Regions from separate parts of the Superficieibacter sp. genome, predicted to be linked through region 2. Evidence: predicted binding sites of a transcription regulator. Region 2 holds the regulator's gene; each other region holds the start of a gene.
The links. Region 2 encodes Fur, which represses iron uptake genes when iron is present. Its sites were predicted from a motif close to ATAATAATGAGAACNACTATCAA; they were not measured.
Positions count from the first base shown of each region.

Region 1: the regulator Fur is predicted to act here: its motif matches at 2,851-2,873, upstream of efeU (iron uptake transporter permease EfeU).
Region 3: the regulator Fur is predicted to act here: its motif matches at 2,892-2,914, upstream of RT197_RS05015 (TonB-dependent receptor domain-containing protein).

Region 1 covers NZ_DAMAPU010000003.1:225,073-230,417, forward strand. Annotated here, with positions in the region: gene putA (trifunctional transcriptional regulator/proline dehydrogenase/L-glutamate gamma-semialdehyde dehydrogenase) at 1-800, opposite strand, end outside; gene putP (sodium/proline symporter PutP) at 1,206-2,711, shown strand; gene efeU (iron uptake transporter permease EfeU) at 2,921-3,745, shown strand; gene efeO (iron uptake system protein EfeO) at 3,783-4,910, shown strand; gene efeB (iron uptake transporter deferrochelatase/peroxidase subunit) at 4,915-5,345, shown strand, end outside.
Region 2 covers NZ_DAMAPU010000004.1:54,018-59,362, forward strand. Annotated here, with positions in the region: gene pgm (phosphoglucomutase (alpha-D-glucose-1,6-bisphosphate-dependent)) at 1-296, opposite strand, end outside; gene seqA (replication initiation negative regulator SeqA) at 321-863, opposite strand; gene ybfF (esterase) at 1,045-1,815, shown strand; gene ybfE (LexA regulated protein) at 1,946-2,239, shown strand; gene fldA (flavodoxin FldA) at 2,390-2,920, shown strand; gene fur (ferric iron uptake transcriptional regulator) at 3,210-3,662, shown strand; gene chiP (chitoporin ChiP) at 3,711-5,117, opposite strand.
Region 3 covers NZ_DAMAPU010000002.1:148,426-153,770, forward strand. Annotated here, with positions in the region: gene RT197_RS05000 (response regulator transcription factor) at 97-726, shown strand; gene RT197_RS05005 (hybrid sensor histidine kinase/response regulator) at 723-2,498, shown strand; gene RT197_RS05010 (SelT/SelW/SelH family protein) at 2,521-2,805, opposite strand; gene RT197_RS05015 (TonB-dependent receptor domain-containing protein) at 3,027-5,345, shown strand, end outside.

The DNA of each region.
Region 1 (5,345 bases), on a different contig from region 2:
AGCGCCGCAGAAATGGTTTCGCCGGTCACAAACTGCTCGCCCATCAGCCGCATCGCCATATCCACCCCTTTGCGGATCAGCGGCTCGCCGCTCTTGCCGATGATGCGGTTCAGCGAATGCGACAGACTGGATTCGTTATGCGTGGAGACCAGCCGCCCGGTAAACAGCAAACCCCAGGTGGCCGCGTTGACGAACAGGGACGGACTGCGACCAATATGCGACTGCCAGTTGCCGTTGCTGATTTTGTCGCGGATCAGGGCGTCGCGAGTGGCTTTATCAGGAATACGCAGCAGCGCTTCGGCGAGACACATCAGCGCGACGCCTTCCTGCGAGGAGAGAGAAAACTCCTGCAACAGCCCCTGCACCATACCCGCCCGCCCGCTGGCGTTTTTCTGTTCGCGCAGAGTTTGGGCCAGCCGGTATGCGAGCTGGTGCGACTGCTCATCAATGGCCTGCGGCAGGCGCGCCTGCTCCAGCAGCATCGGAACGGCATCCGTTTCGGCACGCCGCCAGGCAGCGGTGATCGCCGCGCGGTTAACCGACTGCGGCAAAATATTTTCGGCAAATTCGAGAAACGGCTGGGGCACATCTTCCACTGGCGGCACGTTTTCTTCCGTTTCTGCGGCATGATGCAGGGCAGGGATCTCCGCGATGGGTTCGTTGCTTTCCAGCCTTTCCAGGTAATTAAAGATCGCCTGCTTGATTAACCAGTGCGGCGTGCGGTCAATCCGGTTTGCCGCCGCTTTGATTCGCTCGCGGGTGGCGTCATCCAGTTTGACTCCCATTGTGGTCGTCCCCATGCCTTACTCCTGTTATTCGATAATTGATGTCCTGTGAATATCCGGCATGTTGCAACTTTGTGCAACCTTGTTAAATGTGACGGCGCTAACAGGGCTGAAAAGAGGGTGATTGTTAATTAAAAGTTATACAGGTTGCGGTGTGGATAATGATGCGGCGCGTTGTTCAGTGAGCGGGTTAACATTTTTTGCAGGTGCAACCGGCAAAAACGTGAGCGAGTGCAACCTTGATGAAAATCATATTTGTGCAGAGTGAAAAATGATGTGAATGCTGTGTTAAACCATTTGTGAATAACAAAAGGTTACGGCAGGATACGGTCGCCTGACGAGAAAAGTCTGGGGCCACCCCGTTCCGGTGGCGCAATAAGCGGCGATCAATACGCCGCTCAATCACTCTGGAGAAGTTTAATGGCTGTTAGCACCCCGATGCTGGTGACGTTCCTGGTTTATATATTTGGCATGATATTAATTGGTTTTTTTGCCTGGCGTTCCACCAAAAACTTTGACGATTATATTCTCGGCGGTCGCAGCCTGGGTCCTCTGGTGACGGCGCTGTCCGCTGGCGCATCGGATATGAGCGGCTGGCTGCTGATGGGGCTGCCAGGGGCCATATTTATTTCCGGGATCTCCGAAAGCTGGATCGCCATTGGCTTAACGCTTGGTGCCTGGATCAACTGGAAGCTGGTCGCCGGACGCTTGCGCGTTCATACCGAAGTCAACAATAACGCCCTGACGCTGCCAGATTATTTCACCGGTCGTTTTGAAGATAAAAGCCGCGTGCTGCGGATTATCTCCGCGCTGGTGATCCTGCTGTTCTTCACCATCTACTGTGCATCAGGCATTGTGGCGGGCGCACGCCTGTTTGAAAGCACCTTTGGTATGAGCTACGAATCTGCCCTGTGGGCAGGTGCGGCGGCGACCATCGTGTATACGTTTATCGGCGGTTTTCTGGCGGTGAGCTGGACCGACACCGTCCAGGCCAGCCTGATGATTTTCGCCCTGATCCTCACGCCGATTATGGTGGTGGTTTCGGTAGGCGGTTTTGATGATTCGCTGGAGGTCATTCGCCAGAAAAGCGTTGATAATCTCGATATGCTGAAGGGGCTTAACTTTGTCGCCATCATCTCGCTGATGGGCTGGGGGCTGGGTTATTTCGGACAGCCGCATATTCTGGCGCGTTTTATGGCGGCGGATTCCCATCACACCATTGTTCATGCCCGCCGTATCAGCATGACCTGGATGATCCTCTGCCTGGCCGGTGCCGTGGCGGTAGGGTTCTACGGCATTGCATACTTCAACAATAATCCGGCGCAGGCCGGTGCGGTCAATCAAAATGCCGAACGCGTATTTATTGAACTGGCGCAAATCCTGTTTAACCCGTGGATTGCGGGCGTGCTGCTTTCGGCGATCCTCGCGGCGGTCATGTCCACGTTAAGCTGTCAACTGCTGGTCTGTTCCAGCGCGATCACCGAAGATTTGTACAAAGCCTTTTTACGTAAAGGTGCCAGCCAGACAGAACTGGTGTGGGTAGGGCGCGTGATGGTGCTGGTGGTGGCGCTGGTCTCCATTGCCCTTGCGGCAAACCCGGAAAACCGCGTGCTGGGACTGGTAAGCTACGCCTGGGCCGGTTTCGGCGCGGCGTTTGGCCCGGTGGTGCTGTTCTCAGTGCTGTGGTCGCGAATGACCCGCAACGGAGCGCTGGCCGGTATGATCATCGGCGCGGCAACGGTGATTGTCTGGAAACACTTTGCCTGGCTCGATCTCTACGAAATCATCCCCGGCTTTATTTTTGGCAGCCTCGGCATTGTGATTTTCAGCCTGCTGGGTAAAGCCCCGTCGGCCTCAATGCAGCAGCGTTTTGCCGAAGCGGATGCGCATTATCACAGCCCGCGTCCTGCGCCTGTGACTGAATAATGACCTTCAGGCGAATAAAAAAGGCGGAGGAAACTCCGCCTTTTTTTTATGGTTCACTCATCACGCGGGTGACTGTGAACTGGCATATTAAATAATTGCCTGACTGACGCAAAATTCGCTTGTTTTTCTTCTTGCCGTAATGATAATCACTATCACTAGTATTTACGTTTCTTTTCATCCGTTGACCGTAATTTATATAAGGGCGTCTGATGTTTGTCCCATTTCTCATTATGTTGCGCGAAGGGCTGGAAGCGGCGCTGATTGTCAGCCTTATTGCCAGCTACCTGAAGCGGACGCAGCGAGGCCGCTGGATCGGCATCATGTGGATCGGTGTGCTGCTGGCGGCAGCCCTCTGTCTGGGGCTGGGGATTTTCATCAACGAAACCACCGGCGAGTTCCCGCAAAAAGAGCAGGAATTGTTTGAAGGGCTGGTGGCGGTGGTCGCGGTGGTCATCCTGACATGGATGGTGTTCTGGATGCGTAAAGTCTCGCGCAACGTCAAACAGCATCTGGAACAGGCGGTGGACAATGCTTTCCGGCGCGGGGGCAATCAGGGCTGGGCGCTGGTGGCGATGGTCTTTTTCGCCGTGGCGCGTGAAGGTCTGGAATCAGTTTTCTTTCTGCTGGCGGCATTCCAGCAGGATCTGGGGATGTGGCCGCCGCTGGGCGCGGTTCTGGGCCTGACCACCGCCGTGGTGCTGGGATTTTTACTCTACTGGGGCGGCATTCGCCTTAATCTCGCCGCGTTCTTTAAATGGACCAGCCTTTTTATCCTGCTGGTAGCGGCGGGCCTGGCGGCAGGAGCGATCCGCGCATTTCATGAGGCCGGATTGTGGAACCATTTTCAGGACGTTGCTTTCGACTTAAGCGGCGTGCTCTCAACGCATTCGCTGTCTGGCACGTTGCTGGAAGGCATTTTTGGCTATCAGGAAGCGCCCAGCGTCAGCGAAGTCGCGGTTTACCTGCTTTATCTGCTACCTGCGCTGGCGCTATACCTACTGCCGCCACGCCTGCAACCTGACGTCGTACAATAATGATATTAGTTACAACATACTTATTTAAGGATGGACTATGACAATCAACGTTAACCGCAGTGCCCTGCAACTGAGTCTGGCAGCGCTACTGATTTCGGCTTTTGCAGCGCAGGCGGCGGAGGTGCCGCAGGTCAAAATCACCGTTAATGATAAGCAGTGCGAGCCGATGAACCTGACGGTGAAAGCAGGCAAAACGCAATTTATCATCCAGAATCACAGTCAGAAGGCGCTGGAGTGGGAGATCCTCAAAGGGGTGATGGTAGTGGAAGAGCGGGAAAACATCGCGCCTGGCTTCACCCAGAAAATGACGGCTAACCTGCAACCCGGCGAATACGAAATGACCTGCGGCCTGCTCACTAACCCGAAAGGGAAGTTGACCGTGACTGGCGCGGCCACGGCAGATGCCGCGAAAGGCAATGCGCTGCTCGGCTTAAGCGGGGCGATCGCCGACTACAAAGCTTATGTCACTGTCGAAACGGACGCGCTGGTGAAAGGCACCAAAGCGTTTACCGATGCGGTTAAAGCGGGCGATGTCGAAAAAGCCAAAGCGCTGTACGCGCCGACCCGTCAGCATTATGAACGTATCGAACCGATTGCTGAACTGTTCTCCGATCTCGATGGCGCGATTGACGCCCGCGAAGATGACTACGAGCAGAAAGCGGCCGATCCGAAATTCACCGGTTTCCACCGCCTCGAAAAAGCGCTGTTTGCTGATAACAGCACCAAAGGGATGGAGAGCTACGCCGACGGCCTGTACACCGATGTCGTTGACCTGCAAAAACGCATCAGCGAGCTGGCGTTCCCGCCGTCAAAAGTGGTGGGCGGAGCCGCCGGGCTGATTGAAGAAGTTGCTGCCAGCAAAATCAGCGGTGAAGAAGATCGCTACAGCCATACCGACCTGTGGGATTTCCAGGCCAACGTCGACGGCGCGCAGAAAATTGTCGATCTCCTGCGTCCTCAGTTGCAGAAAGAAAACGCCGCGCTGCTGGCGAAAGTGGATGCCAACTTCAAAAAGGTCGATGGCATTCTGGCGAAATACCGCACTAAAGACGGTTTTGAAACCTACGATAAGCTCACCGATGCCGACCGTAACGCCCTGAAAGGGCCAATTACCACCCTGGCGGAAGATCTGGCGCAGCTGCGCGGTATTCTGGGTCTGGATTAGCATGATGTCTGATGACGATCGCAGCGGCGTGAACGAACCCTCTCGCCGACGTTTACTGAAAAGCCTCGGTGCGCTGGGAGGCGCGCTGGCGGTGGGCGGTGGCTGTCCGGTCGCTCATGCCGCTAAACCGCAAAGCGCGCCGGGGACGCTCTCCCCAAATGCGCGCATGGAAAAGCAGCCGTTTTATGGCGCGCATCAGGCAGGGATCCTGACGCCGCAGCAGGCATCAATGATGCTGGTCGCATTTGACGTGCTGGCGGGGGATAAAGCCGAACTGGAGCGTCTGTTGCGTTTGCTCACCCGACGGATCGCCTTTCTCACCGAAGGCGGTGACGCGCCCGATACGCCGAATCCGCAGATGCCGCCGCTGGACTCGGGGATCCTCGGCAAAACCATTGCCCCGGATAACCTGACCATAACGCTTTCGCTGGGGAA
Region 2 (5,345 bases):
AGAACCGAGATAAATGCCGGTTCAGACAGCGCGTGGGTGTCTTTGCCGACATAGCAAGGACCGGTGATACCGTTTTTGGCGCGCTCTTCCGCGATGGCCTGGGCAATCGCCAGAATGTGCGGTTCGTTAAAGCTGTGACGTGCCGCGCTGCCACGATGGCCGGAAGTACCAAACTTTACTGCATGCTCCGGGTTGCCTGCTTCCGGCTTCAGTACATAGTACTGCGCGGTAAGCTGGGCGACGTTGATCAAATCACTCTGTTGTGCGGGTTGGCCCGCACGATTGTGAACTGCCATTGCCTGGTCCTTCTGATGCAAGGGTTAAATAGTGCCGCAAACCTTCTCTGTCAGTTCCGCCGGGAACTGCATGGATTGCATGATATGTTCAATCATGCCGCATTTACGACCTGTATTGGTATTGGTAATCACCCAATAGGGGGTGCCCGGCACCTGTTTCGGTTTAGTCTGATTACCGCTTTGCAGCAACGTCTGCTCGTCGGAGGCGAAATAAACGCGGGTCCGACCGTGCAGGGATTCAGTGGCTTCGGCGAATGCGTTGCTGTCCAGTGAATAGAGTGTAGACAGCACCAGCATAAAACGATTCACCGCTTTGCGTTGCTCTGCATATTCGTCAGATAACAGCAGTTCACGCATTGCGCGAACGTTATCTTTAGGAGAGTTAACCGGTTTTTTCTCCACCACTGGCGCGGGGGAAGTGACCTCTTTATTCACCGGTGTGGCAGGCTGTGATGCGGCGGAAAACTTCAGTATGCGCCGTAAAATGTCGGATGCGCTCTCACCAATGTGCTGCGTGTGGCTGGCAATATAGCGATAGAGTTCATCATCAACTTCGATCGTTTTCATCTTTATCCAGTACGATAATTAAGAGTACAAGTTATTGAGATTATAAGGTCAAATCTCAACTGCGGATAGCGTCAGGCCAGGATGACCGCAAAAGTCAGGAAACTTCTGAACGCTTGCAGCCGGGCGGCAGAATGTTCACCATGATACCCTAACCTGCCAGAGCGAAAAAAAGATCTTTACCATGAAATTAAACACTCGCACGCTATCTGCACAAAATTCGACTACCTCTTCACCGGTGGTTCTGGTTCACGGCCTGTTTGGTAGCCTGGATAATCTCGGCATTCTCGCCCGCGATCTGGTGAGCGACTATGACGTCGTTCAGGTCGATATGCGCAACCACGGCCTTTCCCCGCGTTCGCCTGAAATGAACTATCCGGCGATGGCGCAAGATCTGCTTGATACGCTCGACGACTTATCTATTGATAAAGCCACCTTTATTGGTCACTCGATGGGCGGCAAAGCGGTAATGGCGCTGACCGCGCTGGCAAAAGATCGCATTGACGGCCTGGTGGCGCTGGATATCGCCCCGGTCAATTATGCGGTCCGCCGCCATGATGAAATCTTTGCCGCCATTAACGCCGTCACCGCTGCCGCCAGCACCACGCGCCAGCAGGCCGCGACGGTCATGCGCGACATTATTGCTGAAGAAGGCGTGATCCAGTTTTTACTGAAATCGTTCGTTGACGGCGAATGGCGCTTTAACGTGCCGGTACTGTGGGAGCAATATCCACATATCGTCGGCTGGGAAACGGTTCCGGCGTGGGATCGCCCGGCGCTGTTCGTTCCCGGCGGTAATTCGCCATACGTCACCGCTGAATACCGCGATGCGCTGCTGGCGCAATTCCCGCAGGCCAAAGCGCACGTCATTGCCGGAGCCGGTCATTGGGTGCACGCTGAAAAACCGGACGCGGTGCTGCGGGCCATCCGCCGCTATCTGAACGAGCAGCAGTGATTAAAAATCCAACGTCCGTACGCCAGATTGCTTGCGGACGTTGGCGTGCCTGCTGCACTGATGTATGATGGCGCGCTACTCAACCGGGCAAAGGCCCGGCTGCTCGTTTCCCCCGAAGTCACTCTGAATCATGGCAAAAGAACAAACGGACCGTACGACAATAGATCTGTTCGCGAATGAGCGTCGCCCGGGAAGACCCAAAACCAGTCCCCTCTCGCGTGACGAACAGTTGCGCATCAATAAGCGTAATCAGCTTAAGCGTGACAAAGTGCGCGGCCTGAAGCGGGTTGAGTTAAAACTTAACGCCGATGCCGTGGATGCGCTGAACGAACTGGCGGAAGCCCGTGAAATCAGCCGCAGTGAACTGATCGAAGAAATGTTGCTCCTTCAGCTTGCGCATCTGCGCGGGCAGGATATTGTCTGAAAAGTCGTCCAGAATCCCCTTTCATGTAGCAGAGAGTGCAGTCGGACGCGATTGCTATTTCCGGGTACTTCTCTGTTCTGCTATGATTGCCTTTATCCGTGTGCAATCCGCCACCACCATATCAATAAGTATCAAGAGGTTATTTCACTCATGGCAATCACAGGCATCTTTTTCGGCAGCGATACAGGCAACACTGAAAATATCGCGAAGATGATTCAAAAGCAGTTGGGTAAGGACGTTGCCGATGTGCATGACATTGCCAAAAGCAGCAAAGAAGACCTTGCCGGTTACGACATTCTGCTGCTGGGCATCCCGACCTGGTACTATGGTGAAGCACAGTGTGACTGGGATGACTTCTTCCCGACGCTGGAAGAGGTAGACTTCAACGGTAAGCTGGTAGCGCTGTTTGGTTGCGGCGATCAGGAAGACTACGCGGAATACTTCTGCGACGCGTTAGGCACCATCCGCGATATCATCGAACCGCGCGGCGCGACCATCGTCGGTCACTGGCCGACCGCTGGCTACCATTTTGAAGCATCGAAAGGTCTTGTCGATGACGACCACTTTGTGGGCCTGGCGATTGACGAAGACCGCCAGCCAGAACTGACTGCTGAACGCGTAGAGCAGTGGGTAAAACAGATTTCTGAAGAATTGCACCTGAAAGACATCATCAACGCCTGATGATTAAAGGCGCAGCGGCGGCTGCGCCTTGTTAATAGTTTTAAGCAATCAAAATAATTGCTACATTTTTTTAACTTTTCAGTACATACCTGTACAATAGCCACTGATTTAACGAGGTCAGTGCGCCACTTTGCAGGCCGTGCCTCGTTTTAAACGCTAACTTTGTCTGATACTTGCAGTTTTCAATCAGGCATCGCAGTTCTATAATGAGAGGCGTTACGACAGTTGCACTCTCTGTAAATACTTCCTTGCCAGGAAGTGAATCTTATAGCAACAGGACAGATTCCGCATGACTGACAACAATACCGCATTAAAGAAGGCAGGCCTGAAAGTCACGCTTCCCCGGTTAAAAATTCTGGAAGTGCTTCAGGAGCCTGACAACCATCACGTCAGTGCGGAAGATTTATACAAACGCCTCATTGACATGGGCGAAGAGATTGGCCTGGCCACCGTCTACCGGGTACTGAACCAGTTTGACGATGCCGGCATTGTGACTCGCCATAATTTCGAAGGCGGCAAATCCGTTTTTGAACTGACCCAGCAGCATCACCACGATCACCTGATCTGCCTCGACTGCGGCAAGGTTATCGAATTCAGCGATGATTCTATTGAATCCCGCCAGCGTGAGATTGCTTCGAAACACGGCATCCGTCTTACCAACCACAGCCTTTACCTGTACGGGCACTGTGCGGAAGGCGACTGTCGGGAAGATGACAACGCTCACGACGGCGTAAGCAAATAAACAAAAAACCAGCCATCCGGCTGGTTTTTTTATCATCACATCTGACGGTCAGAAGATGGTAAACGGGGCGATGACCATAAATTTGACGTCGCGCTCATCCTGGAAGATGTTGCCGTAGCCGCCGGAATAGCTCGGAATGTCAGAATGGTTGTCATACTCGGTAAAGTGCAGTTTGAACATCGTGCCTTTTGCCCGACCGTCCTGAAGGGTATAGACCGCATCCAGGCTGTACGAAGACTCTTCGATGCTTCTGTCTTTATCGTAGTAAGCGTCGGGGTTGCTCTGCCAGGTGGACGGTTTAGCATCCCAGGCATAGACATAAGACGCGCCTACCGCGAAGCCTGGCAGATCCCAGTTTTTCAGATCGTACATCGCGCCGAAGAACACCGCTTTTTCATCGTTGGCGTTAAAGTCAGAGCGGTTATCCCACCAGATATCAAGGCGACCGTTGGAAGACGCGTAAGTCGGCGTCATACGTTGCAGGAAGTAGCCCTGCTGACCGTCCGCTTTCACCCAGGTGCCTTCCAGACGTAAATCCACCACTTCCGCCACTTTATAACCGAAGGTCAGCGCCTGAAGCCACGCCGTGCCATCATAGAGATCGTTAATGGTATGGTCATCGGCTTTATCGCGCGTGCCGTAGAACTGATAGCTGGTGGTAAACGGATTGCCGCCCAGATCGATTTTATAGCTGGCTTTGGCAAAATACTGATCGATGTACCCTTCCGCCTGACCAAAGGCCGCTTCCAGCACAAAATTATTTTTGAAATCGTATTTTGCGCCCAGGGAGTGCAGGTAATCGACGTTGGTCTTCTGGTCGTTCTGGTAGAATTTGTCCATCTCCAGATGCCACGGCGATTTGTACTCGTTGGTCCACATATACGAGAAGCTCAGCGCGCCGGTTTCGCCGTAGTCAAAGTTTGCCCCCGCTTCTGCCCCCTGATAGGTGCCGGGCATAAAGCTCCAGTGTGGAGCCAGCAGCGTCTGACCGGTTGGCTGAATATAACCCGCCCGCGCCCAGGCCGGACCGTATTTGAATTTTGCCGCCGCTTTATACAGGCTTATCCCGCTTTTATCGCCAGACCAATTTTCGTCATAGGCTTTATTACTTTTAGAGAACGCTATTTCGTTCGGGTGAGCGCTGTCTCCGTTTTCGGCCATTTCAATGGCGGTAAAAGCGGCAACATCAACGCCGAACATATCGGCGATATAACCGGACTGGAAATCAAGATTGGCGTTCCAGGTGGAGTGCGAAAGGTTGGTTTTATATTTGTCTTCGTCGGTGACGTCTTTACGATCACGCTCACGTTGCCAGTAGTAGATCCCGCCAGTTAAGGTGGAATCGTCAATAAACCCTTCAGCTCTGGCCTGCGATGCGGCCATAAAACCAGACATTGCGGTGACACCGGCAATAGCCAGCGCCAGCGTACTACGTTTGCCACTGAACGTACGCATAAGTTCATCCTCTTTGACTTTAAAAACGCCGACTAACGCGGCGATAAAAAAATAAAATTACAAGGCAGCACGCTAAAAGTGGGCGGACTGATGGCATAAAGAGTATTTTTCGCGACGCGAATTATCAACACTTTTAGAAGGGTAAAATGCAGGATTATGACGAAGCGCACATAATTAAACGCATCTTGTAACATTTATATCAGCGCCGAAGAATACCGTGCTGACGAG
Region 3 (5,345 bases), on a different contig from region 2:
TTTCCTGCAATAAAAAACCCTCCTAAAGTAGGGAGGGTAATTAATGGATAAAGTTGTCAGAATAGCGCCGATTCTATCCGCTGAAAGGAGAGGCTTTTGGGACAAAATTATGCGTTAGTCATTGACGATCACCCTCTGGTGGCAAGTGGCATCGCCAGTTTTCTCAATACTCACTGTCATTTCAGACAGGCATACGTGGCGACTGACGAAGAGAGTTGTTACCGACACATCCGGGATAACGGCCCACCAGAATTAGTAGTGATCGATTTCTGGCTCTCCTCCTGTACGGCATTGAAACTCCTCAAAGAGATAAAACAGCGCTACGCGAAAGTGCGTTTACTCGTGGTCAGCGGTGATGAAAATAACGATATCTGGCAAAAAGTGCAGAATGCAGGCGGGCATGGTTTCGTCCTGAAAAACGAGTCGCCGGAATTATTCAGCCAGGCGGTCTTCGCGTTGATGGATAACTGTCTATGGTTTCCGGCAAGCAATAAAGAAATAAAAATAAAGAACAGCGTCCTGCAAAAATTTAATTTAACGCCCCGGCAGGAAGAGGTTTTACATATGATGATGCGCGGTCTGCCGAATAAGCGCATCGCTTCACAGCTCGCCATTTCTGAACCGACGGTAAAAGAGCACATCAGTAATATTTTAAAAAAACTCGGCGTTAACAGTCGCGTTGAGGTCATTACGCTGCTCCACGGCAATCGGGAGCCTTTGCCATGAAAGCGGTGCTGGATTTGCCGCAGGAAAGTATTTCATCGCGGGCGCAGATCCGCCTGCTGAATAACACGTTTAGTCGGTTAGTCTTCAGCTTCGGGGCGGTGCCCTTTGTCGGCGTTCCTTTCGCGATCTGGCTTTATTTGCTTGATGATCAATTAGGACCAACCATTGCCTGGATAGTGATTTACCTGCTGTGCGCCATCATGGTAAGAATATGGCATCGCCGTTATTTGCGTGAAGCCCGCGAGAATGACGACGACGCGGTATTACGCCGCTGGCTGCCGCATATTAATAAAGTGGCCTTTGCGCACGGGCTTGGCATCTCATCGCTCTATTTTATTACCCCCCAGACCCATAATTTCGATTTTTTCCTGCTGCTGAATATCAGTATTGCCGCAATTGTCGCCGCTAACGCAACGCATCTGACGCCCGTATTCAGCACCTTTAAGCGTTTCTTTCTCGGCTCGTGGGGATTATTAAATCTCGGTATTGTGTGTCGGCTGGAAAACGTGATGTTAATTGTGCTGATGCTCAACCTGCTTTACGGTTTTGCGATTTATCGCCATGCGTTAACCTCGCACGCGTTCTTTATTCAGCAGGCAAATCTTGAAGAACAGAGCGCCCGGCTGGCGGAGCAGTTTCGCCAGGCAAAAGAAGAGGCAGAACAGGCGCTGCGGGATAAAAACCAGTTTTTAACCACGGCCAGCCACGATCTGCGCCAGCCGGTACACGCGATGGGTTTTCTGATCGAAGCCATCATTCATAAAAACCACAACGACGCGCTCATGCCGCAACTGCTGGATCTTCAGCAAAGCGTGCGTTCCGTGCAGTTGATGTTCAACTCGCTGCTCGATCTGAGCAAAATCGAATCGGGCAGCATCGGCACCACTACCGTCCATGTGGACATCGGCGCGCTCCTGGATTCAGCGATCACGCTTTTCCGGGAAGAAGCCCGGACTCGCGGTCTGGTCCTTCGCACCTGGCGGCCCGGACGACGCATCCACGTCATGGGTGACCCGCTACTGGTACGGCAATCGCTGATCAACCTGATCCAGAATGCGCTGCGCTATACGCAAAAAGGGGGTGTGCTGGTGGCCATACGACCGCGCGGTGCACAGTGCCTCCTTGAGGTGTGGGACACTGGCGTGGGCATTGCTGACGAAGAAAAAGGCAAAATCTTTTCCCCTTACTATCGCCCCGAACTGGCGTGGAAAATCGACAGCGCCGGGCACGGCCTTGGGCTGGCGGTAGTGGCGCGATGCGCCAAAATGATGAATGTGGAGTACGGTATGCATTCCATTGAAGATAAAGGCTCACGTTTCTGGATGCGCTTCGCACAGTATGTTGGGGAAGAAAAAACCTCTGACGGCGTGCCTGACGCCGTCGCTTCCGTGAGCCGCCATTCGTCGCTGCGTGGCTCCTGCCTGGTGGTGGACGACGATCCGCTGGTCATTTCCGCATGGAAAAGCCTGATGAATACATGGGGGCTGGATGTGCGCTGCGCTGCCTCCGCTGAAGAGGCCTTCGCCATCATCGACGATGGCTTTACGCCGTTTGTCGTGCTTTGCGACCAGCGCCTGCGATCCGGTGAGAGCGGTTTTGACATCCTGAAGGCGCTGCTTGAGCGCCTGCCGAACGTCAGCGGTGCGATGGTCAGCGGCGAATTCAACTCTCCGGTGCTGAAAGAGGCCGAAGAGGAGGGATATCTGGTATTGCGAAAACCGCTGGAGCCTGCGACGCTACACGCGCTGTTAACGCAGTGGCTGGCGGGGTAGATGCCGCGCAATCGCCAGACGCTCACTCACTTTTTTTCTCCACGTGTCCCAGATTTTTCTCCGGGAAACAATAATCCCGCACGCGGCGCTTTAACTCTGCCGCGTCGGGAAAGCCGCCATCCTGCTTACGATCCCAGATCACGTGACCGTCAATATCAATAATAAAAATCCCGCCGGTGCCGGGGATCAGACGCACGGAGTCGAGATCGGTACTGAACGTCTGTAACAGTTCCTGCGCCATCCAGCTGGCGCGTAGCATCCAGTTGCACTGTGAACAGTACTGCACGGAGATCGCGTTTTTGCTCATTTTTCTCTCATCTCATTCAGGGAGCCGAAGCGCTCAATTTACGGTTTATTGGCTATAAATGTGAAGACTTTGTGAAGTTGTTGCAAGTGATAATAATTATCATTAGTATCCGATTCATAATTTATAACAGTACGTAATTTTTGGGTTTATCCCCTTTTTGACCATTCAGTGGAAGTGAGATGTGAGCCTGATACTAATAAAACAAAGGCTTACAAAACATTATGCATACATCGCACATTTCTCCGCAGCGCTTTCGGATGAGCGTTCTGGTGACTTCATTACTTGCCGCTCTGTATCAAACGTCTGCTATGGCGGCTGATACCGGGACGGCAAAGACTACCGCAACCTCTGCACCACCGGACACGACTGAAGAAATGCTCGTGACCGCACCGGCCCCGCTGCTGAAAGCGGGAAGCAGCCATTCGGTCAGCGCGCAGGATCTGCAAAATAAGGGCGCGAAAGATTTCGGTTCGATCATGCGCTACGAACCTTTAATCAGCGCCACCGGTGCCAGCGGCGGTTCCGGTAATGGCAAAAGTGGTTTTGACCGGGGCGGCTATACCGGCTACAACATTCGCGGCCTGGAAAGTAACCGGGTAGGGATTGATGTCGATGGGATACCGCAGCCGGATGCCACCGGACGCAGTTATAAAAGCCGGGCCGGGCTGAACACCTTCGGCATTGGCCGCGACTACATCGATCCCTACATGTACGGCGCGGTTGATATTGAGTCCGGCGCGACTTCTGCCGAACAGGCCAACACCTCCATCGGCGGCAATGTCTCTTTCCGCCCGAAATCCGCGGATGATTACCTGCATCCGGGAAAAAATACCGCCTTTGGCTACCAGAGCGATTACGATTCTGCCGACCGCAGCTGGCATAACGGCGTCACCGGCGCGGCGGGGGATGACACCCTGCGCGGCATTTTTGTCTACAGCCGTCGTGACGGTCAGCAAACCCGTAACAATAGCGGCACCGTGGACGCTTACCCGGCTAACTGGCACTCCGACGCGATGATGGCCTCCGGTATCTGGCAGCCTGGCGATGAGCATAAACTGACCGGCACGCTGGATTATTACCACAAAACCAATCATACCCATTACGACGCGTGGAACAGCAGCGGCAGCCAGATCCTCGGCGATGCCCAACAGACCAGCCAGACCCGGCGCTGGGGCGTCAGCCTGAAAGATGACTGGACGCCGATGAATGACTGGCTGGACAGCATGTCCAGCAAAATTTACTACCAGCATACGCAAGCGCATGACCGCACTTATATGCCGGACAGCATTACCACCGACATGCAAACGGTTTACTCTGACTATGACACCGATACCTGGGGTCTTCAGAACGCGCTGGCCAAAACGCTGGGCCGCCACGATCTGAGCGCTGGTTTTAACGCCAGCACCACAAAAACGCAGCGCCCGTTCAGACAGTCGCCAGCGCCGACGGCCTACAGTGAGATCATGCAGCCGGAGGCGGACAGCCGCAGCTATACCCTCGGCGCGTTTGCGCAGGATCAGATTAATTTCGACGTCAGCGGGCACCATTTCGCCATCATTCCTGGCGCACGCGTGGTTCACCAGTCGACGAAGCCGGATAATCTCTCCAGCCTGACCAGAAACAGTAGCGTGCTGGATGAGTCCGAAGCGGCGACGTTATACGGCAAAAACAGCGACACGCAGCTTTTGCCGTCGTTGGCGTTCCAGTACGACATCACGCCGCGCCTGATGACTTACCTGCAATATAAACGCGGGGCGCAGTTCCCCAATGCCAGCCAGCTATATGGCTCCTGGAACCTCGGCTCCAGCTATGCGGGCAGCCAGCAATACGCGCTGATCGGTAATACCGACCTGGAAACCGAAACCAGCGATAACCTCGAATGGGGCATGAAAGGGGACGTCACCGACGGCATTACCCTGCGCACCGCGCTGTTCTATAACAGCTATAAAAACTTCATTGCCTACACCCGCTACTCGCGTGCCAGAAACCCGGATAAATTCACCGACGTTCCCTCCAATATCTACACCACCTATCAGGCAGAAAACCGCGATAAAGCCTTTATCTACGGCGGTGAAATTAGCGCCAGATTTAATTTCGGTACCTGGTTTGAGGAGGTCAATGGCCTGAGCGCAACCCTGGCATATGGCTATACCGAAGGGAAATCGAAATCCAGCTACAGCGGGGATAAATACATCGATCTCGACAGCGTAGCCCCGATGAAGGCCATTGCTGGCGTGGCGTGGGACGATCCGGCGAAACGCTATGGCACCGCCCTGACCGCTACCTTCGTCAAAGGCAAACGCGCAACGCCGACCAGCCGCGAAAGCTATAGCAATTCGGGGGCGGCAATTGCTGACTCCAGCAACGACTATATGCGCGTGCCGGGCTACGGTCTGCTGGACTGGACGGCATACTGGCAGGTGGCGAAAAACGTCAGACTCAACGGCGGCGTTTATAACATCACCGACCGTAAATACTGGGACTATCTGAGCAGCCGCACCATTGAGGAATCCACCCGCCAGAATGCGTATGACAAAGCG